3 regions of the Kitasatospora sp. NPDC059577 genome follow, and region 3 is predicted to be linked to each of the others. Evidence: riboswitches for the same ligand, from Rfam matches in the RefSeq annotation. Region 3 holds a riboswitch; each other region holds the start of a gene.

Region 1 (11,447 bases), on a different contig from region 3:
CGCTCCTCCGCCCTCGGAGCGGAACTGGACAACCTGGCCGACCTGATCAGCTTCGGCATCGCGCCGGCCTACTTCGTCGCGGTCTGGGGCATGGTCTCCCAGGGCTCCAACAGCAAGCTCTCGGCGCTCATCGCGATCACCGTGCTGCTCGCGGTCGTCCTGCGGCTGGCCCGCTTCTCGGCCGTGAAGATGCGACCCGGGGTGTTCCAGGGCATGCCCTGCCCGATGGGCGCGATGACGGTCATCGCCATCGTGCTGCTCGACCCGCCGTTCCTGCCCGGCCTGCTCGCCATCATGGGCGCCGCGTACCTGATGGTCAGCCGGATCGAGTACCCGAAGCCGCAGGGGCTGCTGGCCACCGCCACGCTCTGCTGGATCGTGGTCTCCATCGGCTGCCTGGCGGCCTGGGCCACCGGCCTGCCCGGCGGCGACGCGCTCATGCACGTCGGCGCCTTCGCCCAGATCACCCTCGCGGCCATGGCGCCGCTGCTGGTCATCCGCCGCAAGGTGGGCCAGAAGGTCGGCGACGTCCGCGCCCGGCGGGCGGAGTCGCGGCTCGGCTGAGACCGCTCGTCCGTCTCCATGACGAAGGGCCCGGAACCGATCGGTTCCGGGCCCTTCGTCATGTGCCGTTCCGGGGGTCCCCGGGTGGCCGCGCGTCGTTCCGGCGGCCGGGGGCGGCTACGCGCCGCCGGTGTGGACGCTGAAGGCCGAGCGCCGGGCCGCCCGGGCCACGGCCGGGTCCGGGTGCACGCTCGACACCGCCGTCAGCACCGAGGCCGCCCGCGGGTGCCCGGACTGCCGGGCCCGGGCGAACAGCCGCACCGGGTCGCCCGCCGAGGCGCCCTCCACGTGGCCCACCAGCAGCTCCGTCTCGCCGTGGTCCAGCACCGCCGCCGCCGTGTCCACCCAGAGCCAGGCCGCGTCGTCCGCGCCCAGCACGTCCGCCGGGGAGACCCCCTCGTCCGCGCGCTCGGCCAGCCACAGCAGCGCGTACGGGCGCAGCACCGGCTCGTCCACCGCGGCCCGGACCGCCTGCTCGGCCGGTCCGCCGGCCACCCGCAGCGCCTCGAAGGCCAGCCCGCGCACCAGCGCGTCGTCGCCCTGCGCCGCGTCCAGCAACTCGGCCACCGCCCGGTCCGCCGGACGGGCCGCGACCCAGGCGCGGTACTCGGCGCGGGCCGGGCCCGGCGAGTAGTCGGCGCAGGCGTTCAGCAGCTCGAAGGCGCTCTGCTCGATGTGCCCGGCCGCGGTCTGCGCGACCGTGCAGATCTCCTCCAGCTTCGCCCGCACCGCCCAGTGGCCGAGCGGCGACAGCTCGGCGGCGTCGTTGCTGCGCGTCAGGGCGCCCACGGCCGCCAGGCCGTCCAGCATCCAGTCCAGGACGGCGGCCACGTCCGACGGCGAGGCCGGGGTGTCGATCTGCGGCTCCCGGCAGGTGCCGCGGACCGCCGACACCGCCGAGGCGGCGTGCGGCACCGGCGACAGGCCGGGGCCGCCCGGGCCGCCACCGACCCGGCGCTCGTCCAGGCCGCGGCGCAGCAGCTCCAGCAGCTCGCTCTCGGCCACCGGGCCGTCCACCAGGTGCAGGAAGGAGAGCAGCTGCGGGGCCTGGTCCACGGCCTGCCCGGCCAGCACGGCGAACACCCCGCGCAGCGCGGCGGGCGGCACCGGGGCGAGCAGCGTCCAGGCGTCGAACAGCGCCGACCAGCCGCGCACCACGGCCTCGTCGTCGTGCTCCCAGGCGTGCAGGCGCCAGCCCGGGGCGGCCCCGGTCTCCCGGGCCTCCACCAGGCCCACCAGGAGCGCCTGGCCCCAGGCCTTGGAGGCGGCGCCGACCGTCATGGCCAGCGCCCGGCCGGCCGCGCGGGCGTCGTCCGGCAGCAGCTCGCCGCGCTTGTCGACCTCCTCCAGCTCGCCGGCCCAGCGGGCGATCCGGACGGCGTCCACCAGCATCCGGCGGGCCAGCGGCGCCAGCTCGGCCGGCGCGGGGAAGCCCTCCGGCACGGGAACCCGGCCGCGCCCGGGCGCCGGAGCGGGCCCTCGTCGCCGGGGTACGCCGTTGCGGGGTACGGCCGCCCCGCTCGGCCTTCCACCGGCTGGCCGGTGGGCCGTACCGGGGAGACGGGTCACCGTCGCACCGGTACCGATCGGAGGCGGGAGCGGGGCATCACGGTCGCGCGGATTCCGAGACGTCACGTCGAGCAGTCTTCCCCTTGTACCGGCCTTCTGTCACATCCGGTTGTCCGTACGACCGGAGGAGCGGCGGCGGCACCTCCGCAAGATCGGGCAACAGAGGCAAACCGCCTGGCCGGAAACGTGTGGCCTGCCCATGCCAGGTGAGCCGCGCCGGTCGCTGGTCCCGTTCGAGTGACTACGGAACGTGAGGGACCGACCGACCGGTCGGGGAAAATGTGTGCCCCTGGCTGGACGTCCGCCGCCGACGGCACCACCGGCGCCGTCGGCGTCCGGCGGGACTGTCCAGCCCGGATCCGGACGGATGGCGGGCGGGCCGGGCCGATCCCGGCGAGCAGGAAGTCGACCGGTCCGACTTCCGGCTCCCGGCCGGGGCGGGCCCGGGCCCGCGGCCCGCGGCGGCCGTCAGAGGAGAGGGGTCAGCCAGCGGCGGAGGAGTTCCGTGTACCGGTCGGGGTCGGAGTTCCAGAGGGTGCCGTGGTCGGCGCCGGGGAAGGGCTGGAGGCCGACCACGTCCGGGCGGGCGGCGGCGAGGCGTTCGGCGCTGCGGAACGGGGACACCCGGTCGGCGGGGCTGTGCAGGACGAGCGTGGGGACGCGCAGGTCGGCGCCCTCCGCGATGCGGGAGAAGTCGGCGAGGTCGACGCCGGTGCGGCCCTCGGCGGCGAGGGCCCCGAGCCCGGCGGCGGCGCCCCGGAAGCCCAGGCGCTCGGCGTCCCGGCGGGCGGTCGCCGACAGGTCGAGCACCGGCGAGTCGAGGATCAGGCCGCTGATGGCGTGCGCCCAGGCCGAACGGGCCGCGGTCTGCAGGACCGTCGTCGCGCCGACGGACCAGCCGTAGAGGATCACCCGGCCCGCGCCGCTGTCGAGCGCCAGCCGTACCGCCGCCTCGACGTCGCGCCACTCGGTCTCGCCGAAGTGGCTGTACCCGTCCGGCGAGGCGGGCGCGCCGGCGTCGCCGCGGTAGGTGACGGCGAGGGCGGGCAGCCCGAGGCGGTCCAGGACGGGCAGCACCGGCAGGGTCTGCTGGCGGTCGGCCTCCGGGCCGTGCACCAGGATCACCCAGGTGCCGCGCTTGCCGTCGAGGTGCCAGACGGGGAGCGGGCCGAGCTCGCCGTCCGCGGTGGTCTCCGTGTAGGCGAGGCCGAGGGCCCGCATCGGGTCGCCGAGGTGGACGCGGGGCGTGAAGCGGACCTCGGTGCCGGGGACGAGGGTGCCCCGGTCCGCGCGGACCAGCCGCCGGGTGACGCCCGCCCCGTCGCTGTGCAGGACCTCCTCGACCACCGCGTGCCCGTCGTCGCCCCACTCCACGGCCCACCGGCCGGGCTGCCGGCTCTCGGGGCTGCCGGTGAAGGTGATCCGCCCGGCGCCGAGGCTCCGGACGAGGAGCGGCCCGGACTCCTGAACGGTGGTCACCGGGCGGACCATCCGCTCGGAGGCCCGGCGGCCGACCACCAGCACGGCAGCGCCGGCTCCGACGGCGGCGGCCGCCACGACGGCGGCGGTTCCCCAGCGCATATCGTTCCCCGCTCTGTTGCTCTCGCTGTTGCTCTCGGGCCGGACGGTGCTCGTACACCAGTCCACCGGGGCCCCGCCCGCCCGGCCACCGGGCTGGGCCGTCCGGGTCACTCGGGCACGGGCCGGAGCGGGTCGGGGAGTCAGGGGGCGGGGAGTCAGCGGGTCAGGGGGTTCGAGAGGGGCGGGGGATTCCAGAGGGGCGGGGGGGTTCCAGAGGGGCCGGGATTTCCGGAGGGGCCGGGAGTCAGAGCGCGTCGGCGTCGAGGAGGCGCCAGAAGCGGGACGCGAGGGCGTCGATCGCGGGGGGCGGCGCGGCGCGGGCGCCGGCGCCCCAGTGGGAGGGGACGTGGTGCTCCTGGTGGAGGGCCTCGACGGCGTCGGCCAGGGTCTCGGCGGGAGCCGGGACGATGCGGGCGAGGGCGCGCAGGTGGGGCTGCCAGCGGCCGGTGACGCACTGGCGGAGCAGGTGGTCGAGGGCCTCCTCGCGGCCGGTGGCCCGGACGAGGTCGGGCAGGCCCAGGCCGAGGACCTCGGCGAGGGACCGGGTCTGCTCCTCGTCGCCGTCCCAGTGACCGGTCAGTTCGGCCTCCCGGTAGGCGTCGAGGGTGGTGCCGGTGCGGTCCGCGACGGCGGCCTGGCCGAGTTCGCGGGCCAGCCGGTGGTCCCGCAGCCGGACCGGGCGGCCGTCCATCAGCTGGGCGGCCCGGCACCACAGGGCGCGGGCGAGGGCGATGAACTCGCCCTCACCGGGACGCAGCTCGCCGCTCTCCCAGGCGAGGACGTGGGCGGGCAGCAGCCGGACGCCGTGCGCGGCCATGCCCTCGGCGACCTGCTCGGGGGTCAGGCCGAGACCGGCCCGGTGGGCGCGGGCGGCCGAGGGCGAGAACGGCACCGGGGGCGGGGCGGCGGGGGGCTTTCTGCGACGCATGCCACCGAACGGTAGGGGCGGACCGGGGCGAGGCCCCAGCACCCGAACGCACGAAGCGACCGGTCCCGGGGGCCCGCCGCGCTGGGCGATCCCACAGGCTGTCAGCCGGTGTCCCGTGTGACCAACCCCTCCGTGACCTCGGTTGACTCCCGGTTCGGCCGCGTGATGGGATCCTGGGGCCAATCGGAGGCATGGAGAGGAAGCCGGTGCGAGTCCGGCGCGGTCCCGCCACTGTCACCGGGGAGCACGCTCGGAATCATCGCCACGGCGGGCCGTCAGAAGCCGCTGGAAGGCCCCGGGGGTGCGTCCGACCCGGAAGCCAGGAGACTCTCGCCCCCGCTACGTCGATCCAGGGCGCGGACCCTGAGTGAGGACACGCACGCGATGCAGGCTGCCCCGCCCCGCCGCACTCCGAGCTGCCGTCCCGGGCACGGCCTTCCGGCGCAGGGGGTTCACGCGACCGGCCTTCCGGCGCAGGGTGTTCACGCGACCGGCCTCCTCGCACGCGCTCTTCCGATACCCGGCCTTCCGACGTGCAGCCGATGACCCGCCGCCCCCTGACCGGTCGTCCGCTCGCCCGCGCCGCCCTGTTCGCGCTGGGCGCCGTCGCGGGCTACGCCGCCGACGCCCGCTACGGCGACCCGCGCCGGGGCCACCCGGTGGCCGTGTTCGGCAGTGCCGCGACCCGGCTGGAGCGGCGCCTGTGGCGCGACGACCGGGCCGCCGGGGCCGGGTACACGGCGCTGTGCGTGGGCGCGGTCGCGGCGGGCACGCTCGCCCTGGACCGTACGGTGGGCCGACGCCCGACGGGCCGGGCGGCCCTCGCGGCGGCCGCCACCTGGACGGTGCTCGGCGGCACCTCGCTGACCCGGGAGGCCCGCGCCATCGGCCGCTCGCTGAAGGCCGGCGACCTGCGGGCCGCACGGGAGCGGCTGCCGCACCTGTGCGGGCGGGACCCGAGCGCGCTCGACGAGCAGCAGATCGCCCGCGCGGTGGTCGAGTCGGTGGCCGAGAACACCGCCGACGCCGTGGTGAACGCGCTGACCTGGGGCGCCCTCGCGGGCACGCCCGGGCTGCTGGCCTTCCGGGCGGTGAACACCCTGGACGCCATGGTGGGCCACCGCTCGCCGCGGCACGCCCGGTTCGGCTGGGCCTCGGCCCGGCTGGACGACGTGGCCGGCTGGCCGGGCGCCCGGCTGACCGCGCTGCTGACGGTGGCCGCCGCCCCGCAGCCCCGGACGGCCTGGCAGGTCTGGCGCCGCGACGGCTCCGCGCACCCGAGCCCGAACGCGGGCCAGGCCGAGTCGGCGTTCGCCGGCGCGGTGGGCGTCCGGCTGGGCGGCACACTGCAGTACGGCGAGCGGGTGGAGCACCGGCCGGTGCTGGGCGCGGAGCTGCGCCCGGTGACGGTGGACGACATCGAGCGGGCCTGCGCGCTCTCGCGGCGGGTGGGCGCGCTGGCGCTGGGTACGACGGTCGCGGGGCACGTCCTGCTGCGCGCGCTCCTGGGGAAGAGGGGAAGGGCATGACGAACGCGCTGCTGGTCGCGGGGACGACCTCGGACGCGGGCAAGAGCGTGGTGACGGCCGGCATCTGCCGCTGGCTGGCCCGCCAGGGCGTGCGGGTCGCGCCGTTCAAGGCGCAGAACATGTCGCTGAACTCCTTCGTCACCGCCGACGGTGCCGAGATCGGCCGCGCCCAGGCGATGCAGGCGCAGGCCGCCCGGGTGGAGCCGGAGGCGGCGATGAACCCGGTGCTGCTGAAGCCCGGCGCGGACGGCCGCAGCCAGGTGGTGCTGCTGGGCCGGCCGGTCGCCGAGGTCGGCGCGCTGGACTACCGCGAGCGCAAGCCCGTCCTGCTGGAGCGCGCCCTGGAGTGCCTCGCCGATCTGCGCCGCCGCTACGAGGTGGTGGTCTGCGAAGGCGCCGGTTCGCCTGCCGAGATCAACCTGCGCGACCGCGACATCGCCAACATGGGCCTGGCGACGGCCGCCGGGCTGCCCGTGGTGGTGGTCGGGGACATCGACCGGGGCGGCGTGTTCGCGGCGATGTACGGGACGCTGGCGCTGCTGTCGGCGGAGGACCAGCGGCACGTGGCCGGCTGGTTCGTCAACAAGTTCCGCGGCGACGCGCGGCTGCTGGCACCCGGGCTGGAGATGCTGCACGAGCTGACCGGCCGTCCGGTGCTGGGCACCCTGCCGATGCTGCCCGGCCTGTGGCTGGACGCCGAGGACTCGCTGGACCTGTCGACGGTGGTGGACCGGGTGGACGGGCGCGGCCCGCTCGGCGCGGACGTGCTGCGGGTCGCCGTGGTGCGCTTCCCCCGGCTGTCCAACTTCACCGACCTGGACGCGCTGGCGCAGGAGCCGGGCGTGCTGGTCCGCTGGGCGACCAGGCCGGAGGAACTGGCCGACGCCGATCTGGTGGTGCTGCCCGGCACCCGGGCCACCGTGGCGGACCTCGCCTGGCTGCGCGAGCGCGGCCTGGAGCCGGCGCTGAAGGCGCGGGCGGCGGCCGGACTGCCCGTCCTCGGGGTGTGCGGCGGCTACCAGATGCTGGCGCGCGGGATCGTCGACGAGGTGGAGTCCAAGGCGGGTGCCGTCGACGGGCTCGGCCTGCTGCCGACGTACGTGCGGTTCGGCGTCGAGAAGGTGCTGGCGCGGCCGGTCGGCGAGGCGTACGGGCACCGGGTCGAAGGCTACGAGATCCACCACGGCGTGGTCGCGGTCGAGGGGGGCGTCGCCTTCCTGGACGGCTGCCGGGTGGGCTCGGTCTGGGGCACGACCTGGCACGGCGCGCTGGAGAACGACGGCTTCCGCCGCGAACTCCTGCGCGAGGTCGCCGCGTTGGCGGGCCGGGCGTTCGTCCCGGCGCCGGACACCTCCTTCGCCGCGGCGCGCGAGGCCCGGCTGGACCGGCTGGGCGACCTGATCGAGGAACACGCGGACACCGACGCGCTGTGGAAGCTGATCGAGGGCGGGGTGCCGGCGGCCGGATCGCTGCCGTTCCTGGCGCCCGGGGCACCTGGGAGTGACGCATGAGCCGGGTACGACCGCAGAACCGGGCACGACAGGAGTGGGGTACGGCATGAGTGACGTCCGCTATCCGTTCACCGCGATCGTCGGCATGGCCGACCTGCGGCTCGGGCTGCTGCTGAACGCGGTCTCCCCCGCCGTGGGCGGCGTGCTGGTGCGTGGTGAGAAGGGCACCGCGAAGTCGACCATGGTGCGCGCGCTGGCCGGCCTGCTGCCGTCCATCGCCGCCGTGACCGGCTGCCGCTTCGCCTGCGACCCGTCCGCGCCCGACCCGCAGTGCCCGGACGGGCCGCACGCGGACGCCGGCAGCCACGAACGGCTCGCCCAGCTGGTCGAGTTGCCGGTCGGCGTGGCCGAGGACCGGATCGTCGGCTCGCTCGACCTGGAGCGCGCGCTGGCCGAGGGCGTCAAGGCGTACGAGCCCGGGCTGCTCGCCAAGGCGCACCGCGGCGTGCTCTACATCGACGAGGTGAACCTCCTCCAGGACCACGTGGTGGACCTGCTGCTGGACGCCGCCGCGATGGGCCGTTCGTACGTCGAGCGCGAGGGCGTGTCGGTGCGGCACGCGGCCCGGTTCCTGCTGGTCGGCACGATGAACCCGGAGGAGGGCGAGCTGCGGCCGCAGCTGCTCGACCGGTTCGGCCTGACCGTCGAGATCGCCGCCACCCGCGACCCGGCCGAGCGCGCCGACGTGGTCCGGCGCCGCCTCGCCTACGACGCGGACCCGGCCGGGTTCGCCGCGCGGTTCGCCGAGGAGGAGACGGCACTCGCCGAACGCATCACCGCCGCACGGGAACTGCTGCCCGAGGTCGCACTGACCGATGTGGCGCTGCGTCAGATCACCGCCGTGTGCGCCGCGTTCGAGGTGGACGGCCTGCGCGCGGACATCGTGATGGCCCGCACGGCCGTCGCGCTCGCCGCCTGGGACGGTCGCACCGAGGTGCTGGAGGAGGACGTCCGCCAGGCTGCCCGGCTCGCGCTGCCGCACCGGCGCCGTCGCAACCCCTTCGACGCGCCGGGACTGGACGAGGAACAGCTGGACCGGACCCTGGAGGAACACTCCCAGGCGGACGACCCGGAGCCCGAGGACGACGGCCCGGGCCCGGACGGCGGACCGGACGACGGCCCGGGCCCCGAGGGCGGCCCGGACGGCGGCGGACCGGACGGCGGCGGGGCTCCCGAGCCGTCCGACGGCGGCGCCCCCGAGGCGTCGGACGCGCCGGAAGCGTCCTCGACGGACGGGGACGACCGGCCACAGCAGCCCGTCCCGGCCCAACACCCCTCCCCCGCGCGGGAGTCGACGCCCGTCGCGGCCGGCGACCCGTACCGGACCAAGCTGTTCACCGTCCGCGGCACCGGTCACGGCGCCCAGGGCCGCCGATCCCCCGCCGAGACCACCGGCGGGCACACCGTCCGGGCCCGCCGCCCGCAGGGCGCGCTCGGCCGGCTGCACCTGACCGCGACTCTGCAGGCCGCCGCGCCGCACCAGGTGGCGCGCGGGCGCAGCGGCCGGGCACTGGTGCTGAAGAAGGACGACTTCCGCGAACAGGTCCGCCAGGGACGGGAGTCCAACCTGGTGCTGTTCGTGGTCGACGCCTCGGGGTCGATGGCCGCCCGGCAGCGGATGACCGCCGTCAAGGGCGCCGTGCTGTCCCTGCTGATGGACGCCTACCAGCGCCGCGACAAGATCGGCATGATCACCTTCCGCGGCGCCGGCGCCGAGCTGGCACTGCCCCCCACCTCCTCCGTGGAGGTCGGCGCGGCCCGGCTGGAGACCCTGCCCACCGGCGGCCGGACCCCGCTGGCCGAAGGGCTGCTGCGCGCCCACGAGGTACTGCGGGTCGAACGGCTGCGCGACCCGAACCGCCGCCCGCTGCTGGTCGTGGTGACCGACGGCCGGGCCACCGGCGGGCGCGACGCGCTCGCCCGCTCGCACCGCGCGGCCGCCCTGTTCGCGGCGCAGGGCACGGCGAGCGTGGTGCTGGACTGCGAGTCCGGCCCGGTCCGGCTCGGCCTGGCCCGCACCCTGGCCGGGCAGCTCGGCGGCACCGCCGTCAGCCTGGACGAACTGCGCGCCGAGGGCGTGGCCTCGCTCGTCCGCGAGAACCGCGGGGACAACCGCCCCGCGGCCGTCCGCGCCACCCGCGCGACCACCCTGCGAAAGGCGGCCTGACCCATGCCCAAGGGCGTCCCCGAGAGCGTTCCCGACGACGGCCTGACCACCCGCCAGCGCCGCACGCTGCCGATCACCGCCGTGCACACCGGCCCCGGCAAGGGCAAGTCCACCGCCGCGTTCGGCATGGCCCTGCGGGCCTGGAACCAGGGCTGGCCGGTCGGGGTGTTCCAGTTCGTGAAGTCCGCCAAGTGGAAGGTCGGCGAGGAGAACGCGCTGCGCGTGCTCGGCGCCTCCGGCGAGGGCGGCACCGTCGACTGGCACAAGATGGGATCCGGCTGGTCCTGGATCCAGCGCTCCGCCGAGCAGGAGATGTCCAGCGAGGAAGCCGCCAAGGAGGGCTGGGAGCAGGTCAAGCGCGACCTCGCCGCCGAGACCTACCGCTTCTACGTGCTCGACGAGTTCACCTACCCGATGCACTGGGGGTGGGTCGACCCGGACGAGGTGGTGGCCGTGCTCGCGGACCGCCCGGGCAGCCAGCACGTCGTCATCACCGGCCGGTACGCGCCCGAGGCACTGACCGGCTTCGCCGACCTGGTCACCGAGATGACCAAGGTGAAGCACCCCATGGACGCCGGCCGCAAGGGCCAGCGCGGCATCGAGTGGTAGACCGTTGAGCACCGTCCCCCGCCTCGTCGTCGCCGCGCCCTCCTCCGGCGCCGGCAAGACCACCGTCGCCACCGGCCTGATCGCGGCGCTCACCGCACGCGGACTGGAGGTGTCCCCGCACAAGGTCGGCCCGGACTACATCGACCCGGGCTACCACGCGCTCGCCGCCGGGCGCCCCGGCCGCAACCTGGACGCCTTCATGTGCGGCCCCGAACGGATCGCGCCGCTGTTCCTGCACGGCGCCGCCGGGGCCGACGTCGCGGTGGTCGAGGGCGTCATGGGCCTGTTCGACGGGGCCTCCGGGCGCGGGGAGCTGGCGTCCACCGCGCACGTCGCCAAGCTGCTGCGGGCGCCCGTGGTGCTGGTCGTCGACGGCTCCTCGCAGTCCCGCTCGGTGGCCGCGCTGGTGCACGGCTTCGCCTCCTGGGACCCACAGGTGCGGCTGGCCGGGGTGATCCTCAACCGGGTCGCCTCCGACCGCCACGAGCACCTGCTGCGCGAGGCCCTGGAGGAGGGCTCCGGAGTGCCGGTGCTGGGCGCGCTGCGCCGCTCGGCGGCGGTCGCGACGCCGTCCCGCCACCTCGGACTGATCCCGGCGGTGGAGCGCTCGGCGGCGGCGCTGAAGGCGGTCGCCGACATGGGCGAGCTGGTCGGCTCCTCCGTCGATCTGGACGCACTGCTCGAACTCGCCCGCACGGCACCCCCGTTGGAGGCCGAACCGTGGGACCCGACGGCCGAGGTCGGCCCGGTCGCCGGGCGCCCGCGGATCGCGGTGGCGGGCGGCGCGGCATTCTCCTTCTCGTACGCCGAGAACGCCGAACTGCTCGGCGCGGCAGGGGCGGAGGTCGTCCCGTTCGACCCGTTGCACGCCACCGCGCTGCCGGAGCGGACCGCCGGACTGGTCATCGGCGGCGGCTTCCCGGAGCTGTACGTACGGGAGTTGAGCGGCAACACCGGACTGCGCTCGGCAATCGCCTCGTTCGCCGCCT
Region 2 (11,447 bases), on a different contig from region 3:
TCGGTGAGCAGGCAGGAGTCGAGCAGCGCGGTGATCCCGTCGACGTCCAGCCCCTCTGCGGTGAAGCAGAGCTGCTGGACCCGGTCGCCGTGCAGCGGGTGCCAGTCGAGGGCGGCCGCCGCCCGCCGGGCGGGCGGGTAGAACTCCCAGGCCGCGTCGGACAGGGTGGCGAGCCAGGGCCCGCACTCCTCGACGGCGAGGTTGGCCCCGGCCGCGTCCCAGGCCAGCATCAGGTCCGGGCGGTTGGCCAGCCAGAAGCGGCCGCGGCTGCGCTGCGCCGCCGGGACGAGCTGGTGCAGCGCCTCGTGGAACCGCTCCGGGTGCAGCGGCCGGCGGCGTTCCCACACCAGGGTGGTGACGCCCGCCTCGTCGCGTTCCTGCGGCAGCAGGGCGATGGCCGGGTTGACCCGGTCGCGGGCGGCGGCGACGTCGAAGCCGCCGAGTGCGGCCCGGGTGAGGGCGCCGGTGCCGAGCCGGACGACCCGGGCGGTGGGGTGGAGCTGACGCAGCAGTGCGAGCCCCGGCGCGTGCGCCGTGGCTCGCGGAACGGCGAGGGTGCCGGCGTACTCGATCTGGTGGGCCAACGCTTCCGCACGGGTCCGCTCGTCCCGTTCGGCGGTGTGTTCGCCGTGTTCCGCCAGGTCGTCGGGGACGGAGAGTTCGCCGATCAGCCGGTCCGGAGCGACGGCGGTGACGACGCCCGCGAGTTCGACGGCGTCCGCGAGGCGCCGCCCGCCGGATTCTCCGCCGGCGATCACCTCGACGGCCGGGTGCGGGTCGCTGCCGCCCCACAGTTCGACGACGGCGAGCCCGTGGCGGCCTTCGTCGGCGATCCCCAGCAGCCGGGGCAGCAGGTCCTCGCGCAGGGCGCAGCACGGGCAGTCGTTCGTCAACGGCACGTCGTCCGCGTCGAACACCCCCCGGGCGTCGCGCAGTTCCCGGTGGACGAGGCCGAGCGAGGCGTCCCGCAGGTCGTGCCGCAGCACCACCGCCTCCACCGCGTCCGCGGTCAGCTCGTCGACGGCCGCGCGTCGTTCCTCGGCGTGCAGCCCGGCGACGACGACCACGGGCAGCTTGATCCGCTCCGGGGCGTCCACCGGGCTCACCGGCTCGCCTTCCGGACGCCCGGCAGGTGGCCGGCGTGGGCGTGCGCGCGCAGGTTGACCCGGGAGAGGCCGAAGGCGCGCAGGTAGCCGCGGGGGCGGCCGTCCACGGCGTCGCGGTTGCGGACCCGGGTCGGGCCGGCGTCGCGCGGCCGGCGGGCGAGTTCGGCCCGCGCGGCGGCGCGCTCGGCCGGGTCGGCGCCGGGGTGGGCGATGATCCGCTTGAGCTCGGCCCGGCGTTCGGCGTACCGGTCGACGACGGCGCGCCGCTGCTCGTTCTTGGCGATCTTGCTCTGCTCGGCCATCAGACCCTCTCCCCCCGGGCCCGGATCCGGGCGACGGCGGCTTCGATGCCGATCGTGTCGACGGTGCGGATGCCCTTGGCGCTCAGCGTGAGCCGCACGTACCGGCCCTCACCGGGCAGCCAGTAGCGCTTGCGCTGGACGTTGGGGTCGAAGCGGCGGCGGGTGCGGCGGTGCGAGTGCGAGATCGCGTTGCCGAAGCCGGGCCGGCGGCCGGTGAGCCGGCAGTGGGCGGACATGGGTGCTCCCTGGCGTCCGGGAATGATCGGGACGGCGCAAACGCTACACCAGATGAAAATGACTTCCATTTCGGTGTACGGTCTCGACCGAACACCCCGGACCCAGGAGGACACCCGTGGCCCGCAGCGAACTGCGCCCCGTCATCAAGCTCCGCTCCACCGCCGGCACCGGCTTCACGTACGTGACCCGCAAGAACCGCCGCAACGATCCGGACCGGATGGTCCTGCGCAAGTACGACCCGGTCGCGGGCCGGTACGTCGACTTCCGCGAGGAGCGCTGACCCCGCACGCACGAACGGCGCCTCCCCGAGTGGGGAGGCGCCGTTCGGCACCGCGCGGTGGGCCCCTGGGCTCACTGCTCCTGCGGCGTCCAGCGCTTCTCGACCTTGGCGAGCTTCCAGTACCCGATCGCCACCGCCCAGACCACCACGAACAGCCCCGCGATCGCGTAGCCGACGTTGTCCAGCGAGATCTCCGCGATCCAGCCGCTCACCGGGTCGGTCAGGTCGAACTTCTCGTGCAGCACGCCGACCAGCTCGATGGTGCCGATGATGAAGGCCACCGCGATCGACAGCCCCGTGATGGTCAGGTTGTAGTACACCTTCCGCACCGGGTTGGAGAAGGCCCACTGGTACGCGAAGTTCATGAACGTCCCGTCCAGGGTGTCGAACAGGCTCATCCCGGCCGCGAACAGCAGCGGCAGGCAGACGATCGCGTACCAGGGCAGCCCGGCGGCCGCGCCCGAACCCGCCATCACCATCAGGGTGACCTCGGTGGCGGTGTCGAAGCCCAGGCCCAGCACCATGCCGACCGGGAACATCTGCCCGGGGCGGGTGATCGAACGGGTCGCCCGGTTCAGCACCCGGGCCATGAAGCCGCGGGAGTCGAGGTGCGCCTCCAGCTCCGCCTCGTCGTACTGCCCGGCCCGCATCGCGCGGAACACCTTGACGATGCCGAGCAGCGCCGCCAGGTTGAGCGCGCCGATCAGGTAGAGGAACACCCCGGAGGTGGTCGTCCCGACCACGCCGAGCCACTTGTGGGTGGTCGACTCGTCGTCCATCAGCGTGTTCGCCAGCTGGGCGCCGCCCGCCACCAGGGCGGCCATGATGACCACCATCGAGGAGTGCCCCAGCGCGAACCAGAATCCCACCGAGACCGGCCGCTTGCCGTCCGCCATCAGCTTGCGGGTGGTGTTGTCGATCACCGCGATGTGGTCGGCGTCGAACGCGTGCCGCATCCCGAGGGTGTACGCGGTGATGCCCAGGCCCACCCCGAAGACCTGGGTGCCGACCGCGTACCGCTCGGGCGCCACCAGGAACACGAGCGTCCCGAAGGCCACCACGTGCATGGCCAGGATCACCCCCATCAACCCGGCCGTACGGACGGTGTCCTCGCGTTTCCACCGGAAGGCGGGCAACACGGACGGCGCCGCTTTCGCGTCCGCCGCGGCGGTTTCGGGCAGGGTCATCTCAGGATCACGCTCCAACACCTCGTGGAATCACTTCGTGAAGTGCCGTGGCCGGTCTCCTGGCTTACGGGACATCCGGGTCCGCCTTCCCGAGTGCGCGAGGCACCCAGTGGCTTCGTGGACACGGACCGAATTCCGTCGAGGACGAAGGAACTCACCCGATCACAGTGGCGAGGGCCGCTCCGGACTGGGACCCCTGAGGGTCCGTCACCGGTCTTCCCGAGCACCACGGCGGGCTACACCGTAGGGGTCGCGCCCCGACCCATGCAAGGCTGCGCACCTGCGCAGGTGTCCAGGATCACAGGCCCCCGCCTGCAAGAATGTCCGCATGCATCTCGTACCGGCCGACCGCGCGGGCCACCGCACCATCGACGGGCACCGGGTCTGCGAGGCCATCGCCGCGATCGGCGACACCGCGCACGTCCGGTCCTGGGCCGAGCGCTTCTCCCTGCTCGCCGACCCCGGACGGCTCGCCCTGCTGCTCGCCCTGCACCGGGCCGGCCCGCTCGCCGTCACCGACCTCGCGGTCGCCACCGGCATGCGCGACCCCGCCGTCTCCCAGGCCCTGCGGCTGCTCCGCACGGCCGGCGTCGTCACCGGCGACAAGGACGGCCGCGTGGTGCGCTACCGGCTCGTGGACGAGGACATGCGCCCCCTCCTCGACGAATGCGCCGCCGGCGAGCACCACGAGCCCACCGCCGCCGCGGGCTGACCGACACTCGGGGAACAGCCGTCGGGCCGGGCCACCGGATGAGTACGATCATGGTGTGCCGTCCCACCCCCACGCCTGGCCCGCCGACCGCTGGAACACCCGACCGGTCAGGGCACGCGTGCTGGCGGTCGCCCGCACCCTCACCTCCGCCACCCGCGTCCTCGACGTCCTCACCCTCCTCAACCCGGACGGCATCGCCCGGTACTTCACCGTCAACCCCGGCTCCGCCTTCGCCGACCGCGCCCTGGACGACTACCTGCACGGCCTGCCCGGCTTCACCGTGCTCGACTGGCAGGACGCCCTCCGGCACCACTTCGACCTCGCCGTCGCCTGCGCCGTCCACTCCTCCATGCACCACCTGGACGCCCGGCTCGTCGTCCTCCCGCACGGCGCCGGCTACAACCGCCTGGTGACCGAGTCCACCGGCGACACGACCAGCTCCGCAGGCCTCTCGCGCAACGAACTCACCCACGGCGGAGAGGTGTTCGTGGACGTCCTCGGCCTCTCCCACCCCGAACAGCTGGACCGCCTGCGGACCTCCTGCCCCGAAGCGCTGGACGTCGCCCGGGTCGTCGGCGACCCGTGCCTCGACCGGATGCTGCGCAGCCTGCGCTCCCGGGACGCCTACCGGGCCGCGCTCGGCGCCGTCGACGGCCGACGGCTCGTCGTCGTCAACTCCACCTGGAGCGAGCACTCGTTATTCGGCCGCCGCCCCGACCTGCCCCAGCGGCTGGTCCGCCGGCTGCCCGCCGACGAGTACACGGTCGCCGTCGTCCTGCACCCCAACATCTGGAGCCGGCACGACCCCGAGGCGCTGCTCGACACCGCCCGCCGGATGGGCCTGCGGCTGATCCCGCCGCACCAGGGCTGGCAGGCCGCGCTGGTCGCCGCCGACTGCCTGATCGGCGACCACGGCTCGGTATCCGTCTACGGCGCCGCGCTGGAACGACCCACCGTGCTCGTCGCCACCGGCGCCGCCGAACTCGACCCGCGCTCCCCCGGCTACGCCTTCGGCCAGACCGCCCCCGTGCTCGACCCCGACGGCGACCTCGCCGCCCAACTCGCCCGGGCCCTGCGGGAGCAAGACCCGGACACCCTGCGCCCGCTCACCGACCGCTCGCTGAGCCGGCGCGGCCGGTCCGCCGCGCTGCTGCGCCCCCTGCTCTACTCCTTCCTGGAGCACCTGGACGAACCCGGGGACGAACCGCTCCTGCCGCCCTACCCCAAGCCCGTCCCGCACCCCGGCACCACCGACGGACCCACCGCGTACGACGTCGAGGGCGGGAGCGAGGGCACCGAGGTCAGTCTGCGGCGCTACCCCGTCGACCCGGCCGACCACACCCCGCGCGGCTTCCACGCGCTCACCGACGAACACCCGGGCGACGCCCTGCGCTACACCGCGGAGGTGCTGGCCCGCACCGAGGTCCACGCCGAACTCCCCGCTCCCCGCTGGCTCGCCGACTCGGCCGCGGAACTCCCCGGCCTCGCCGTCGCGGTGGCCGCGCTCGGCCCGGCCCGGCACCTGCTCCGGCTGCGCAGCGGTCTGCTGCTGGAGGCCCGCGCCGAACCGGACTGGGGCGGCCCCGACCCGGGCATCGACCCGCTGCTGCTCGGCTCCGCCGTGGCCTGCTGGCTCGCCGACGGCGGCGACCCGGCCGAACTCCCCCGACAGGGACTCACCGTCCGCACCGGCGAGCACCGCACCCGGCTCTCGTTCAGCACCGCGCCCCAGGGCCCGCCTCCCTAGGGTCCGTCCGCACGCTCCCGTCCGCTCACTCCCGTCGTCACGCTCCCGTCGTCCGCCCGGAGGGCGGCCGGGCGGCGTTGGGGTGCGTGCGTCGCAAGCCGAAGGCCGGGGAGCGTCGCCCCGCAGTCGCGGTGTGAGGACGGACCCTAGAGCTGACCCGCCAGTTCCCGCAGCCGGGCCCGGCTGCGCCCGGCCAACTCGGCATCGCCCAGCTCCTCCGCCAGGGCCACCAACAGGGTGTGCGCCTGCGCCTCCTTCACGTACTGGCTCCGCTCCCCGGCCCGCCGGGCGCAGTCACCGGCGTGCACGACGGCGAGGTCCGGTCGCCCCAGCGCGCGGTGGGCCCGGGCGCGGACCAGCGGCAGTTTCATCAGCATGTCGTGGTCGTCGGTGTCCGCGGCCCGCGCGCCGGCGCGGTCCAGGACGTCCAGCGCCTCCGGGGCGCGGCCGTCGGCGATCAGCGCCTGTGCCAGGTTGTAGCTCTGGACGATCTCACCGTGGTCGTCGCCCCGGTTCTCCGCCAGGGCCAGCGTGAACCGCTCCACCGCGTCGCCGGGGCGGCCGTCGGCCAGGCACAGCAGGCCGTCCGTCTCGTGCAGTACGCCCACCACGCGGCGGTCCGCCACCAGCGGCAGCTGCTCCGCGGCCAGCGCCAACTGCTCGGCGGCGAGCCGGTACTCCTTGCGCTCGAAGTGGGCGCGGGCGAGCTGGTTGCGCATCCGGACCACGGCGGCCGGCTGGTTGTCCCACTGGGCCGACTCGACGCCGAGCCGGTGGGTGGCGATCCAGTCCTCGTAGAGCTTGCGGCCGTGGTACAGCGGCCAGAGCGACTCACAGAGCCGCCACACCTCGCCGTGCCACCGCTGCCGGGCGGCCTCCTCCACCACGGCGCGCAGGTTGGCCCGTTCGGCGTGCAGCCACTCCAGGGCGGCCGCGCCGGAGGCGAACCCGGGCAGCTCCTCGCCGCTCTCCTCCTGCAGTCGCAGCCTGGCCCCCATCGCCCGGTCGGCCAGTGCGGCCCGGCCCCGGTAGTAGGCCACCACCCGGGCGAGGAGTTCCGTCCGGCCGGGCAGCTCCCGGGTACGGCCGTAGGCGTGCAGCCGCACCACGTCGTGGGCGCGGAAGCGCGTTTCGACGTCGTCGTCCATCACCTCGTCGAGCAGGTGGACGGCGCGCAGTTCCTGCAGCGCCGCCCCGGCCCGCTCGACACCCGCCGCACCCGCCGACTCGGCCGACACGAAGGGGCCGGGGTGCACGCCGATCAGCCGGTAGAGCGCCCGGCCGTGCGGCGACAACCGCTCGTGGACCAGGTCGTAGGTCGGGCCGAGGTCGTTCTCCTCGTCGTCCAGCATGGCCAACCTGCCCTCCCGGTCGTGCAGTTCGGCCACCACCCGGCCGACCGGCAGGTGGTCGCGGTCCAGCAGCTGGCTGCCGACGGCGTTCAGCGCCAGCGGCAGCCCGCCGCACAGCTCGACCAGCGCCGCCAACTCCCCGTCGGTGCCCCGCCCGGAACCCAGCCAGGCCCGGACCAGATCGGCACCGGCCGTCGCGCTCAGCGGACCGAGCTGTCGCACCTCGGCGCCGTCGGTGCGCAGCGCGGGCAGCCGCCGCCGGCTCGCGACCACCACCAGTCCGGTCGACGGGAGCAGGGCGCGCACCTCGGCGGCGTGCTCGACGTTGTCCAGGAAGAACAGGCACCGGCGCTCGGCGGTGACCGTGCGGAACATCGTGAATCGCTCCGCCTCCACCGCCGGGGGCTCCGTCCCGAGGGCGCGCAGGAAGCCGGCCAGCAGCGAGGGGAGGTCCACCCCGCCCTGGTGCCGGTAGGCCAGGAGGTCCGCGTAGAGGTCCCCGCCCGGGAAGCGCGCCCGGTGCTCCTCGGCGAACTTGGCGATCAGTTCGGTCTTCCCGACCCCGCCGAGCCCGGTGAACACCACGATCCCCAGCCCGCCGGCCTCGACCCGGCCCGACGCCGCGGTCAGCGCGGCGAGTTCCGGCTCCCGGTTGACGAAGGGCCCGTGCGGGGGCCGGACCTGACGAGGCCTCGGCGGCGGTTCGGCCTGGTGGAGGTGCACCGAGCCGATGGTGTCGGCCTGCACCACGTGGCCACCCACCGTTCCTGACACGGTGTTGGTCACCCGCCGATGCTCCATCTGCCCGCTCCCTCCGGCCGGTCGGCCCCAGCCTACGGGCTGGGCTCCGGCCCGGAGGGCGGATCGGGGTCTCAGGCTGCCTGGCAGGTCGGGCACCAGAAGAGGTTGCGCGCGGCGTGCTCCTCGGTCCGCACGTCCGTGCCGCAGACGTGGCAGGGCATCGCCGCCCGCCGGTAGACGTACACCTCGCCACCGTGGTCGTCCACGCGGGGCGGGCGCCCCATCGCCTCCGGGGTGTGTTCGGGACGGACGGTGTCGATCCGGCCGACCGCGACGCCCTCGTGCATCAGGGCGACCAGGTCGAACCAGACGGCGTCCCATTCCTTCCGGGTGAGGTCGCGCCCGGCCCGGTGCGGGTCGATGCCGTGGCGGAACAGCACCTCGGCCCGGTAGACGTTGCCCACCCCGGCGAGCACCTTCTGGTCCATCAGCAGCGCGGCGACCGTCGTGCGGCTGGCCGCGATCCGGCGCCAGGCGGCCTCCGGGTCGGCGTCGGCGCGCAGCGGGTCGGGGCCGAGGCGGGCCGCGACCGCGGCCTTCCGGTCGTCGGCCACGAGGGCGCAGGTGTTGGGACCGCGCAGGTCGGCGTAGCCGTCCTCGCCCTCCAGTCGCAGCCGCACCAGGCCGACCGGCGCGGGCGCCGGGCCGGCGCCGAAGGTGAAGCCTCCGTAGAGCCCGAGGTGGACGTGCACCCAGGCGCCTTCCTCGAAGCCGAGGAAGAGGTGCTTGCCGATCGCCTCGGCACCGGTGAGCAGCTGCCCGTCGATCACCTTGGCCTCGTCGGCGAACCGGCCCTGCGGGCTGGAGACCCGGACGGGGCGTCCGCCGAAGGCCTTCCGGTTCTCGGCGGCGAGGCGGTGGATGATGTGGCCTTCCGGCACGGGCGTCAGCTCCCCGGGTTCGACAGGACGGGCCGCTGGGCGGGCCCGAGGACGCCTCCATCATCGCAGTCGGCACCGACACGCCCGCGGCCGCCCGAGTCGGCAGGCGACGGGGAGGCGGGGCGGGGGGTGACGGGGGGGGCGGCCGGGCGGGGGCTGTCGGCCGGGTCAGCGGACCGGCATGCCCGTCAGCCGGGCCAGGATCACACGGTCCAGCTCGGCGGCCGTCCCGGCGACGTCCAGGTACGAGTTGTCGATGATCGGCAGCCCGGAGTTGTACCAGCCGGCCATCCGCCCGTGGATGCGCGCCACTTCCTCGTCGCCGAGGCGCCGGTTCCCGCTGCGCCGGGCGTTGCGGCCCAGCACCGAGTCCAGGCTGGGCAGCAGGACGACCGGGATCATGCCGGGGCCGATGTGCCGCTTCCAGCCGCCGAGGCCGATCGCCGGACGGTCCGGGAAGACGGCGTCGTCGATGATGCAGGAGATGCCGTTGGCCAGGTAGTTGCGGCAGGCGAAGCCGCAGGTGCGGCGGGCCAGCCGGTACTGCGCCTCGGAGGCGTTGTTCCAGCCGGACTGCGGGTTGGCGAAGCCGGACTGCACCCATTCCCGTACGTCGTCCAGGCTGATGTGCGCGGTCGGGGTGGGCCGGCGCTCGGCCCAGTACCGGGCGACGGTGGTCTTGCCGGCGCCGGCGGGACCGATCAGCAGGACGGCGATCGGCCCGGTGGGCGCGTGCTGCCGCGGCGGGTGGGCGGGCAGCTGGACGGGCGTCCCGGACGGCAGGACGAAGTGCCCGGTCCCTCCGGCGGGTACCGGTGCGCTGGGCACCGGAGCGGCAAGCGGCACGGGCACCGGGACCGTGGCCTGGGCCTGGGCCTGGGCCGTGACGGGAGTCGGGGCCGGACCGGCGGCGGGCCCGGGCGCGAGCACCTGCGCGGGCCCGACTGCAGCGGGCACCACGGGCGCGGGCCCGACCACAGCGGGCGCCACGGGCGCCGCAGGAGCAACGGGCGCCGGAGCAACGGGCGCCGCAGGAGCAACGGGAGCCACAGGAGCCGGTGAACCGGTCGGCACGGGCCGGACCTGCGGCGGCGGAACCGGCACCCCCGACGGGGCCGCTCCCGCACCGCCCCCCGGAGGCACCGGCGGAGCGGCGGGACGCGGCGGGACCTGCCCGCCTCCGGCGTACTGCGTCACGGCACCTCCCGACACGTTCTCAGCGGGGACACTACACGGCGGCCCGGCAGCGGGCACAGTCCGCAGCCGGGCCGTGGGTCCGGGCCCGTCGGGGACGGGCCCGGTCCTCAGCGCGAGGTGAGCCCCTCGGCGAGCGCCCGCAGCGCCAGCTCGTACGAGCCGAGCCCGAAGCCGGCGACGGTGCCGGAGGCCACCGCCGCGATCACCGAGGTGTGCCGGAAGGTCTCCCGGGCGTACGGGTTGGAGATGTGCACCTCGATCAGCGGCGCGGTGCGCTGCGCGGCGGCGTCGCGCATCGCGTACGAGTAGTGCGTGAACGCGCCCGGGTTGATCACCACGGGCACCTGTCCGTCGGCCGCCTCGTGCAGCCACTCCACCATCTGCTGCTCGGAGTTGGTCTCGTGCACCTCGACCTCGAAGCCGAACTCCTTGCCGAGGGCGGTGCAGCGTTCGACCAGGCCGGCGTAGGAGGTGGCGCCGTAGACGTCCGGCTCGCGGCTGCCGAGCCGGCCCAGGTTGGGGCCGTTGAGCACCATGACCCGGGTCACGCCGAGACCTCCGCGTAGGCGGCGACCAGCAGGGACGGGTCGGGGCCCTCCAGCACGGAGGTCTTGCCGAGGCCGTCGAGGACGATGAAGCGGATCAGGTCGCCGCGCGACTTCTTGTCGATCTTCATCGCGTCGAGCAGCTTCGGCCAGGCGTCCGCCCGGTAGCTCAGCGGCAGGCCGACCGAGGCCAGCACGCTGCGGTGCCGGTCGGCCGTCTCGTCGTCCAACCGCCCGGCCAGGCGGCCGAGTTCGGCGGCGAAGACCATGCCGATGGAGATCGCGGCACCGTGCCGCCACTTGTACCGCTCGTTGCGCTCGATGGCGTGGCCGAGGGTGTGACCGTAGTTGAGGATCTCGCGCTGACCGGATTCCTTGAGGTCTCCGGAGACCACGTCGGCCTTGACCTGGATGGCGCGCCGGATCAGCTCGACGGTGTGCGGGCCGGCCGGGGTCTTGGCGCCCTCGGGGTCGGCCTCGATCAGGTCGAGGATGGCCGGGTCGGCGATGAAGCCGCACTTGATGACCTCGGCGAGGCCGGAGACGTAGTCGTGCTTGGGCACGGTCTCCAGGGTGCCCAGGTCGGCCAGCACGCCCACCGGCGGGTGGAAGGCGCCGACCATGTTCTTGCCCTCGGCGATGTTGATGCCGGTCTTGCCGCCGACGGCCGCGTCGACCATGCCGAGCAGCGTGGTGGGCATGGAGATCCACCGGACGCCGCGCAGCCAGGTGGCGGCGACGAAGCCGGCCAGGTCGGTGGTGGCACCGCCGCCGAGGCCGACGATGACGTCGCTGCGGGTGAACCCGGTCTGCCCGAGGACCGACCAGCAGTACGCGGCGACCTCGACGCTCTTGGCGTCCTCGGCGTTGGGCACCTGCAGCGCGATCGCGTCGTAGCCCTCGCCGGCCAGGTCCTCGCGGATGGCGTCGGCGGTGGCGGACAGCGCCTCCGGGTGGATGATCGCGACCCGCTTGGCGCGGTTGCCGATGAGCGGCGCCAGCTCGCCGAGCAGCTGGTGCCCGATCAGCACGTCGTACGGGTCGTGACCGGCGCTGCCGCCGACGTGGATCCTGACGATGGGGTCAGTCATGGGGGGTCT
Region 3 (8,330 bases):
CCAAGCCCGAGATCATCAGCGGCTACCTCGGCGACGGCACCACCGAGGCCTACGCCGGCGCCACCGCCAAACTGCTGCTCGCCGCCGAGGTCCGCGGCGAGAACCCGGCGAGCTTCGGCGGCGTCGACCTGCCCGCCCGGCTGCGCTCCCTCCGGACCGCCGAGGGCCGCTTCTCCGACCGCTCCCAGTGGGGCGACTACAGCAACGCCTTCGGCCAGTCGCTGGCCCTGATCGCCCTGCACCGCACGCCCGGTGACGCCCCGGCGGCGGCCGTCGACTACCTCGCGAACAGCCAGTGCGCCGACGGCGGCTTCCCCGTCGCCTTCGGCCAGACCACCTGCGCGAGCGACGCGGACGCCACCGCGCTCGCCGTCCAGGCCCTCGCCGCCACCGGCCGCACCGCCAAGGCCAACGCCGGCCTCACCTGGCTCACCACCCACCAGAACGCCGACGGCGGCTTCGCGGCGGCCGGGGCAACCGCCTCCAACGCCAACACCACCGGCCTGGCCACCCAGGCGCTGCTGGCCGGTGGGCACTTCGGCGCCGGCCTCAAGGGCTGGAGCCGACTGGTCAAGCTCCAGCAGGGCTGCGCCGCCGACCCGGCGGTGCGCGGCGCCGTCGCCTACGACGCCACCGGCTTCACCGCGGGCACCGGCGCCCGGGCCACCGCGCAGGCCGTCCTCGGTCTCGCGGGCACCCCGCTCGCCACCCTCTCCGCCGCCGGGGCCCGCCCCGACGCCCCCACGCTGCTCTGCCCGGCACCGGCCGTCCGCTGAACTGGCCCGACACTGCGAGGAGTTCACCGATGAACGACACCCTCACCCCTGCCCGACCTGCCCGCCGCACGCTCGGCTCGATCGCCGCAGCCGCCGCCCTCACCGCCGGCCTGCTCGGCGTCTCCGCCGCGCAGGCCCCGCAGGCGCAGGCCGCCGCCTGCGACGGGACCACCGGCGTCACCGTCGTGGTCGACTTCACGGCCGTCGGCGGCGGCATCGAAACCGGCTGCGCCCCCGGCGACCCGGCCAGCGGACTCGCCGCGCTCACCGGCGCCGGGTTCTCCTACGCCTTCCACCCGAGGTTCCCCGGCTTCGTCTGCAAGATCAACGCGCTGCCGGCCACCTGCACCAACCCGACCGGCAGCGCCTACTGGTCGTACTGGCACGCCCAGCACGGCGGCCCCTGGTCGTACAGCAATCTCGGCGCGGGCAGCTACAACCCGGCGCCCGGAGACGTCGAGGGCTGGTCCTTCGGCGCGGGCGCCCAGCCGGGCATCACCGCCCCCTGACGCCCGTCGGCGCGGCCGGCCAACGGCGGCGCCACCGGAGCCCCGGCCCCCTGTCCGGACAGGGGGCCGGGTGCACCGGCGTGCCCGGATTCGGTGGTGGGGGCGCCGGCGTCGACGGGTGCGCGTCCGGAGGCAGGCGCCAAGGGACGCCAGTGACCTGACGACCCGTTGACTCCCCGTCGGACGCCGTGGTCTGATGAACCGGTTTTTCACCCTCGGCATTCAGGGGAAGCCGGTCCGATTCCGGCGCTGACCCGCAACCGTAGACCCACCGCCCGGTGGGTGAGCCGGAATGCCTGGACCGGGGGTCTGTTCACACAGCACTTGCGTCGTCGCGGACTACGACGCAGCTCTTGACGCCCCCGCGTTCCCGGCGGGCGGCCGTCGGCTGCGCCGTGTCTCCCGTGTCGACCGACCAGGGAGTCGTCGTGAGGGTCAGCAGCAGTCGCACACGTCACAGGAACCGGGACCTCGCGTCGCTGGTGGTCGCCGGCACCGTCGCGGTCGCCGCGTGCAGCACCGTCCTGCTCGGCCACCCCGGTACCGCCGCAGCCGACCCGATCGGGCAGTGCACGGCGACGGCGGGCACGTTCGACGTCGATCACCGGGGCCGCAGCGCCACCCGGGGCTGTGACGCCCGCCCCACGACGGGCGCGAACCCGCCGCACGACGCCGGCAACCCCGGCACCACCACGCCGCCCGAGGGCCGGACCCCGGACGCCGCCAAGGGTGGCGCCTACCTCACCGACCCGGCCCGGCTCATCGACGGCCACTACTACGAGGGCTTCCCGGCCTTCGCCGACTTCGGCCTCACCATCGACGGCGCCTACGCCCTCGCCGCCACCGGCACCGACGACGCCGCGCTGCGCAGGATCGTCGACTTCCTCGACCAGCAGGGCAAGGACGCGAGCGAGCGCACCGTCAACGACTGGACGGCCATCGGCACCGAGTACGCCGGCGGCGGCTCGATCGGCAAGGAGGCGCTGCTCGCCGAGGCCGTCGGCCGCGACCCGCGGAACTTCGGCGGCCACGACCTGATCGCCGCCCTCGCCGCGCTGGTGTGCACCAAGGCCGACGCGAACAGCGGCTGTGACGCCCCCGGCAACTACGCCTACGCCACCTCGGTCTTCTCCCAGGCACTCGCCGTCATGGCCCAGCTCCGGGCCGGGGACGCCGCCAACGCAGCCCCTGCGATCGCCTACCTGAAGGGCCTCCAGCACGCGGACGGCTCCTGGCCGAGCCTGATCCCCGCCACCGGCGACTCCGACGCGGACAGCACGGCGATGGCCGTCATGGCCCTGGCCCTCGTGCCCGGGGACGAGGCGGCGCAGGCGGTCGACAGGGGGCTCGGCTGGCTCGCCGCGCGGCAGCTGCCCGACGGCGGCTTCCCCGGTGCGGCCGGCGACTCCACCAACTCGGCCGCGCTGGCCGTCCAGGGCATGACGCTGCGCAAGGCCGACTACGGCGGTCGGATCGCCAAGGCGCTCGACTTCCTCGCCGGGCAGCAGAACGGCGACGGCGGGTTCAACGTCGCCTCCGCCGGCCAGCGGGGTTCGGACGTCCGCGCCTCCACCCAGGTGCTCGGTGGTGCCACCGGGATCTCCTTCGGCACGCTGACCCGCAACCTCGGCGGTACTCCGACGCCGACTCCCTCGGGGACGCCGACCGGTACGCCGACAGGAACGCCCACCGGTACGCCCACCGGTACGCCCACCGGTACGCCGACGGGGACGCCGACGGGCACTCCCACCGACACACCGACCGGTACTCCGACAGGAACGTCCTCCGGTACCCCGACGGGCTCGCCCACCACGACTGCGTCGGCCCCGGTCACCGACGTGCCCTCGACCGGCGGTGGCCCGACCACCCGGGGGGCCGGCGGCGTCGACGCCCCGGCGGGCGGCGCCGACGCCCGGGCCGGGAGCGTGTCGGGGCAGACCGGTTCCGGCAACCTCGCGAGCACCGGAACCCAGGCGCTGACCCTGACCGCGGCTGCCGGTGCGCTGACCGCGCTCGGCGCCGCGGCCGTCCTGGTCGCCCGTCGCCGCCGCACCGCGGCCCCGGGGCGGCACCGGTGAGCCGGGGACGCGCCACGCGCCTCGGGCGGTTGTCCGGGGCGGCGGCGCTGACCTTCGCGCTCGCCTGCGGTGGCGTCGCCGTGGGCGCCGCCCCCGCGGTGGCGGCGCCGTTGCCGATGGACCAGTGCACCACCACCTCGGGCGTCGTCCTCGCGGTGGACTTCGGGAGGTGGGGCGGCCCGCTGCTGCGCTCCTGCGGCACCACCCCGACCACCGGGTACGCCCTGCTCAACCAGGGCGGCTGGAAGACCACCGGCACCGGTCACGACGGCCCGGCGTTCATCTGCCGGATCGGCTACGGCGGCTTCCAGGGCGGCAAGCAGTTCCCGACCCCGGATCAGGAGAAGTGCGTCCTGACGCCCCCGGCCACGGCCTACTGGTCGTACTGGCACGCCGATCCTGGGCAGAACACCTGGTCGTACAGTCAGCTCGGTGCGATGCTCTACCAGCCGAAGCCCGGCAGCGTCGACCTGTGGATCTTCGGCGGGACCGACATCGAGGGCACCGAGGGGCGTCCGGCCTTCTCGCCGGACAGCGTCCGGGCGCTCAACGCCGGCCCCGGTGGGCAGCCCGCCGACCCGGGTCAGGGCACTGCGGGCGGCTCCGGCGGTGGCTCGGGCGGCGGCTCCGGCGGTGGCTCGGGCGGTTCCGGCAGCGGGTCGACGAGTGGTGGTGCCGGGACGACCGGCGGCAGCGGCTCCGGCGGATCCACCGGCACGACCGGTGGATCCGGGACCGGCCGTGCCCCGGCCCCCGCCAGGCCTCCGGCGGGCGGAGCCCGTCCGCCGGCGCCGGTGACGCCCCCGGGGAACGGCACCGCCGGCACCCCCGAGGACGGCATCACCCCGCCGGGCGCCCCCGAGCCGACGCCGGTACCCGCCACACCGGTGCTGGTCGACCCGCCCACGGCGGCGCCGACGGACACCCCGAGCGACCGGCCGACGGAGCAGGCCGCGGCGGCCGCGCCGACGGCCACCCCCGCCGTGCCCGGCGGCGTGGTGAACGCCGACCCGGTGGCCGACACCCCGCACGACTCCGGCTCGATGGTCCCCGCCGTGGTGGGCTCCGTCCTCGTCGTGGTCCTGGGCGTGGCGACCGTGGTCACCGCGCGCCGCCGCCGACGACAGGCCGAGTGATCCGGTGACCATGCCCGACAAGCACGCCGCCGGCTCCCCGGCCACCGCCCCCGCGCGGGGCGGGGGCAGTCGGCGCAGCCCGCGGAACCTGCACCCGCTGGCCTGGTGGACGTGGGCGCTCGCCCTCGCCACGGCGGCCAGCCGCACCACCAACCCGCTGCTGCTCCTGCTCGTCCTCGCCGTGCTCGGCTACGTGGTCACCGCCCGCCGCAGCGAGGCCCCGTGGGCGCGCGGGTTCACCTACTACCTGTGGGTGGCCCTGAGTGTGGTGGCGATCCGGGTGGTCTTCCGCTGCGTCTTCGCGACCGGCATCACCCCGCACGACCACCTGCTGTTCTCGCTGCCGCACATCCCGACCCCCGCCTGGTACGCGGGCATCCGGATCGGCGGCCCGGTCTCGCTGGAGGCGACGCTCTCCGCGGCGTTCGACGGGCTGCGCCTGGCCTGCCTGATCTGCTGCATCGGCGCCGCCAACACCCTGGCCAACCCCAAGCGGGCGCTGCGCGTGCTGCCCGGGGCGCTCTACGAGCTGGGTGTCGCCGTCACGGTGTCGCTGAGCGTCGCGCCCCAGCTGGTGCAGAGCGTCCAACGCGTCGCCAGAGCGCGGCGGTTGCGCGCCGGGCGGCGCACGGGCGTGCGCGCGTTGCGCGGCATCGTCGTCCCGGTCCTGGAGGACGCGCTGGAACGCTCGCTCGCTCTGGCCGCCGCGATGGACTCGCGCGGCTACGGACGCTCCGGCACCGCCTCGCGCCGCTCCCGCCGGCTCACCGGAGCGCTGATGCTGCTCGGCATGTGCGGCCTGTGCGCCGGGGTGTACGGGCTGCTGGACGGTACGGCCCCCGCCGCGCTGGGCCTGCCGGCCTTCGTGGTGGGCGCCGTGCTCTGCGTGGCGGGTCTGCTGCTCGGCGGGCGGCGGGTGCGGCGCACCACGTACCGGCCGGACCGCTGGCGGGCCGCCGAATGGGCGGTGGCCGGCTGCGGGGTGACCGCCGCGGTCCTGCTGTTCGCCACCGTCGGCTACGACGCCACCGACCTCAACCCGTCCCTGTACCCGCTGACCTGGCCGGCGCTGCCGCTCGTCCCGGTGCTCGCCCTGCTGCTGGCGGGCGCCGCCGGGATCGTCTCGCCGCCGCCCGGCCGCACGCCCGAGCCCGCCGGCGTGCCCGGGCCGCGTCCGGCCACCCGCACCGACCGCACCACCCGCACCGACCGCACGACCCGCCCCGACCGCACGACCTCCGAGGTGAGCACGTGATCCGATTCGACCGGGTCGGCGTGGTGTACGACGGCGAGACCACGCCCGTCCTGCACGACGTCGACCTGTACGTCCCGGAGGGTGAGCTCTGCCTGGTGGTCGGCCGAACCGGCGCCGGCAAGTCCACCCTGCTCGGCGCCGTCAACGGCCTGGTGCCGCACTTCACCGGCGGCACCCTGCGCGGCCGGGTCACCGTGGACGGCCGCGACACCGCCGACCACCCGCCGCGCGAACTCGCCGACGTGGTCGGCGTGGTGGGACAGGATCCGCTGGCCGGCTTCACCACCGACACGGTGGAGGAGGAACTGGCCTACGTCATGGAGCAGTTGGCGATCCCGCCGGAGGTCATGCGCAAGCGCGTCGAGGAGACCCTCGACCTGCTCGGCCTGGCCGACCTGCGCCACCGCGCCCTGTACGAGCTCTCCGGCGGCCAGCAACAGCGCGTCGCCATCGGCTCGGTGCTCACCGCGCACCCACGTGTGCTGGTCCTGGACGAGCCGACCTCCGCGCTCGACCCGACCGCCGCCGAGGAGGTGCTGGCCGCGATCACCCGGCTGGTCCACGACCTCGGCGTGACCGTCCTGCTCGCCGAACACCGCCTGGAACGCGTCGTCCAGTACGCCGACCGGGTCGCCTACCTGCCCGGCGACGGGACGGTCGTGCACGGGCCGCCCGCGGAGGTCTTCCGGAGCACCGCGATCGCGCCGCCCGTCGTCGGCCTCGGCCGGCTGGCGGGCTGGCAGCCGCTGCCGCTGTCCGTCCGGGACGCCCGCCGCGCCGCGGCCCCGCTGCGGCAGCGGCTCACCGACGTGCCCGTTCCCCCGCCGCGCCGGGCAGCCGCGGCGGGGGAACGGGTGCTGGACGCCCGGGGGGTGGTCGTCCGGTACGGTCCGGTCGCCGCCGTCCGGGACGTCGACCTGGCGTTGCGCGCGGGCGAGGTCACGGCGCTGATGGGCCGCAACGGCTCCGGGAAGTCCTCGCTCCTGTGGGCCCTGCAGGGCTCCGGCCCCCGCCAGGGCGGCAGCGTCAAGGCCACCGGCACCGGGGGCGGTCCGGCCGCGGACCCCAAGCGCCTGCCCGCCGCCCGGGCCCGGCAGCTGGTCGGGCTCGTCCCGCAGACCCCCACCGACCTGCTGTACCTGGAGACGGTGGCGCAGGAACTCGCCCAGGGCGACCTGGAATCCGAGCGCGCGGGCGGGCCGACCGCGCGGCAGCTCCTCGACCGCCTGGCCCCCGGGATCCCGGACGACACCCACCCCCGGGACCTCTCCGAGGGGCAGCAGCTGGCGCTCGTCCTGGCGATCCAACTGGCCGCCGCACCACGGGTCGTCCTGCTGGACGAGCCGACCCGGGGGCTCGACTACCGGGCGAAGGCGGCGCTCACCGGCATCGTGGACGCCCTCGCCGCCGAGGGCCGGACCGTCGTGGTCTCCACCCACGACGTCGAATTCGTCGCCTCCGCCGCCGACCGCGTGGTCGTGATGGCCGAGGGGGAGGTTGTCGCCGACGGCCCCACCGCCGAGGTGATCGTCGCCTCGCCCACCTTCGCCCCCCAGACCGCCAAGATCCTCGCCCCGCTCGGCTACCTGACGGTCGATCAGGTCGCCGGGGTGCTGGAAGCCGTGGAGACGGCCCGGTGACCGCCGTCCGGATCCCCGGCCGGGCCCGGATCGTTGTCGCCCTGGCCGCCTTCATCGGCCTGGTCGCCTTCACCTGGCCGTTCGTCGTCGCCCCCGGGACGTTCGGCTCCAACTACGCCCCGCCGCTGATCTTCGGCGCACTCCTCGTCCTGGTCCTCGCCGTCGTCATCGCCGAGATCTCGGCCGGGGGCATCGACGCCAAGGCCCTCGCCATGCTCGGCGTCCTGTCCGCCGTCAACGCCGGGCTGCGCCCGCTCGGCGCCGGCACGGCCGGGGTGGAGACGGTCTTCTTCGTCCTCGTCCTGGCCGGCCGGGTCTTCGGCCCCGGCTTCGGCTTCACCCTCGGCTGCACCTCACTGTTCGCCTCCGCCCTGCTCACCGGCGGCGTCGGCCCCTGGATGCCCTACCAGATGTTCGGCTGCGCCTTCGTCGGCATGCTCGCCGGGCTGCTCCCGCCGGCCCGGCGGCGCTGGGAGGTGCCGATGCTGGCCGGGTACGGGGCGTTCTCCGGGTACCTCTTCGGCTTCCTGCTGAACCTGTCCTTCTGGCCGTTCTCCACCGACCCGAACAGCTCGATCGCCTACCTCCCGGGCCTGCCCTTCACCGAGCAGTGGCACCGCTACCTGCTGTTCGACCTCGCCACCTCGCTCGGCTGGGACACCGGCCGCGCCGTCACCACCTTCACCGCCGTGCTCGTCGTCGGGCCGGCCGTGCTGACCGTCTTCCGCCGCGCGGCCCGCCGCGCCAACTTCGAGCCCACGGTGCGTTTCGAGGCCCCGGACGGCACCGGAGCCGCGGCGGGCCCGGTCGCCGGTCCGCTGCCCGCCGGGCCGGTGCGCTCCTGAACCGGGAGGTCCCGCCGCCATGCCCAAGCGTGAGAAGCCCCGAACGGCGACGGTGGACGGGACCGACGTGGTCCTGCTGACCCCGGAGCAG

The links. Region 3 has a riboswitch for cobalamin ahead of ACFV0O_RS01585 (prenyltransferase/squalene oxidase repeat-containing protein). Riboswitches for the same ligand answer to the same signal wherever they lie in the genome.
Region 1: another riboswitch for cobalamin. It lies ahead of ACFV0O_RS16915 (cobalamin biosynthesis protein); the one in region 3 lies ahead of ACFV0O_RS01585 (prenyltransferase/squalene oxidase repeat-containing protein).
Region 2: another riboswitch for cobalamin. It lies ahead of ACFV0O_RS09170 (HoxN/HupN/NixA family nickel/cobalt transporter); the one in region 3 lies ahead of ACFV0O_RS01585 (prenyltransferase/squalene oxidase repeat-containing protein).

Annotation. Positions count from the first base shown of each region.
Region 1 is NZ_JBHWBZ010000018.1:55,956-67,402, reverse strand. It holds gene ACFV0O_RS16935 (CDP-alcohol phosphatidyltransferase family protein) at 1-564, shown strand, start outside; gene ACFV0O_RS16930 (hypothetical protein) at 682-2,007, opposite strand; gene ACFV0O_RS16925 (alpha/beta hydrolase family protein) at 2,602-3,714, opposite strand; gene ACFV0O_RS16920 (XRE family transcriptional regulator) at 3,959-4,642, opposite strand; cobalamin riboswitch at 4,838-4,972, shown strand; gene ACFV0O_RS16915 (cobalamin biosynthesis protein) at 5,185-6,171, shown strand; gene ACFV0O_RS16910 (cobyric acid synthase) at 6,168-7,682, shown strand; gene ACFV0O_RS16905 (putative cobaltochelatase) at 7,729-9,849, shown strand; gene cobO (cob(I)yrinic acid a,c-diamide adenosyltransferase) at 9,853-10,458, shown strand; gene ACFV0O_RS16895 (cobyrinate a,c-diamide synthase) at 10,463-11,447, shown strand, end outside.
Region 2 is NZ_JBHWBZ010000007.1:57,852-69,298, reverse strand. It holds gene ACFV0O_RS09190 (CobW family GTP-binding protein) at 1-1,106, opposite strand, end outside; gene rpsN (30S ribosomal protein S14) at 1,103-1,408, opposite strand; gene rpmB (50S ribosomal protein L28) at 1,408-1,644, opposite strand; gene rpmG (50S ribosomal protein L33) at 1,761-1,925, shown strand; gene ACFV0O_RS09170 (HoxN/HupN/NixA family nickel/cobalt transporter) at 1,997-3,112, opposite strand; cobalamin riboswitch at 3,144-3,358, opposite strand; gene ACFV0O_RS09165 (ArsR/SmtB family transcription factor) at 3,441-3,824, shown strand; gene ACFV0O_RS09160 (hypothetical protein) at 3,880-5,571, shown strand; gene ACFV0O_RS09155 (AAA family ATPase) at 5,718-7,709, opposite strand; gene ACFV0O_RS09150 (Fpg/Nei family DNA glycosylase) at 7,796-8,605, opposite strand; gene ACFV0O_RS09145 (AAA family ATPase) at 8,774-9,748, opposite strand; gene aroQ (type II 3-dehydroquinate dehydratase) at 9,910-10,338, opposite strand; gene aroB (3-dehydroquinate synthase) at 10,347-11,438, opposite strand; gene ACFV0O_RS09130 (shikimate kinase) at 11,431-11,447, opposite strand, start outside.
Region 3 is NZ_JBHWBZ010000001.1:331,797-340,126, forward strand. It holds gene ACFV0O_RS01575 (prenyltransferase/squalene oxidase repeat-containing protein) at 1-776, shown strand, start outside; gene ACFV0O_RS01580 (flagellar hook-length control protein FliK) at 806-1,285, shown strand; cobalamin riboswitch at 1,473-1,604, shown strand; partial or broken gene ACFV0O_RS01585 (prenyltransferase/squalene oxidase repeat-containing protein) at 1,927-2,943, shown strand; gene ACFV0O_RS01590 (hypothetical protein) at 3,360-4,499, shown strand; gene ACFV0O_RS01595 (CbiQ family ECF transporter T component) at 4,510-5,754, shown strand; gene ACFV0O_RS01600 (ABC transporter ATP-binding protein) at 5,751-7,394, shown strand; gene ACFV0O_RS01605 (ECF transporter S component) at 7,391-8,239, shown strand; gene ACFV0O_RS01610 (hypothetical protein) at 8,259-8,330, shown strand, end outside.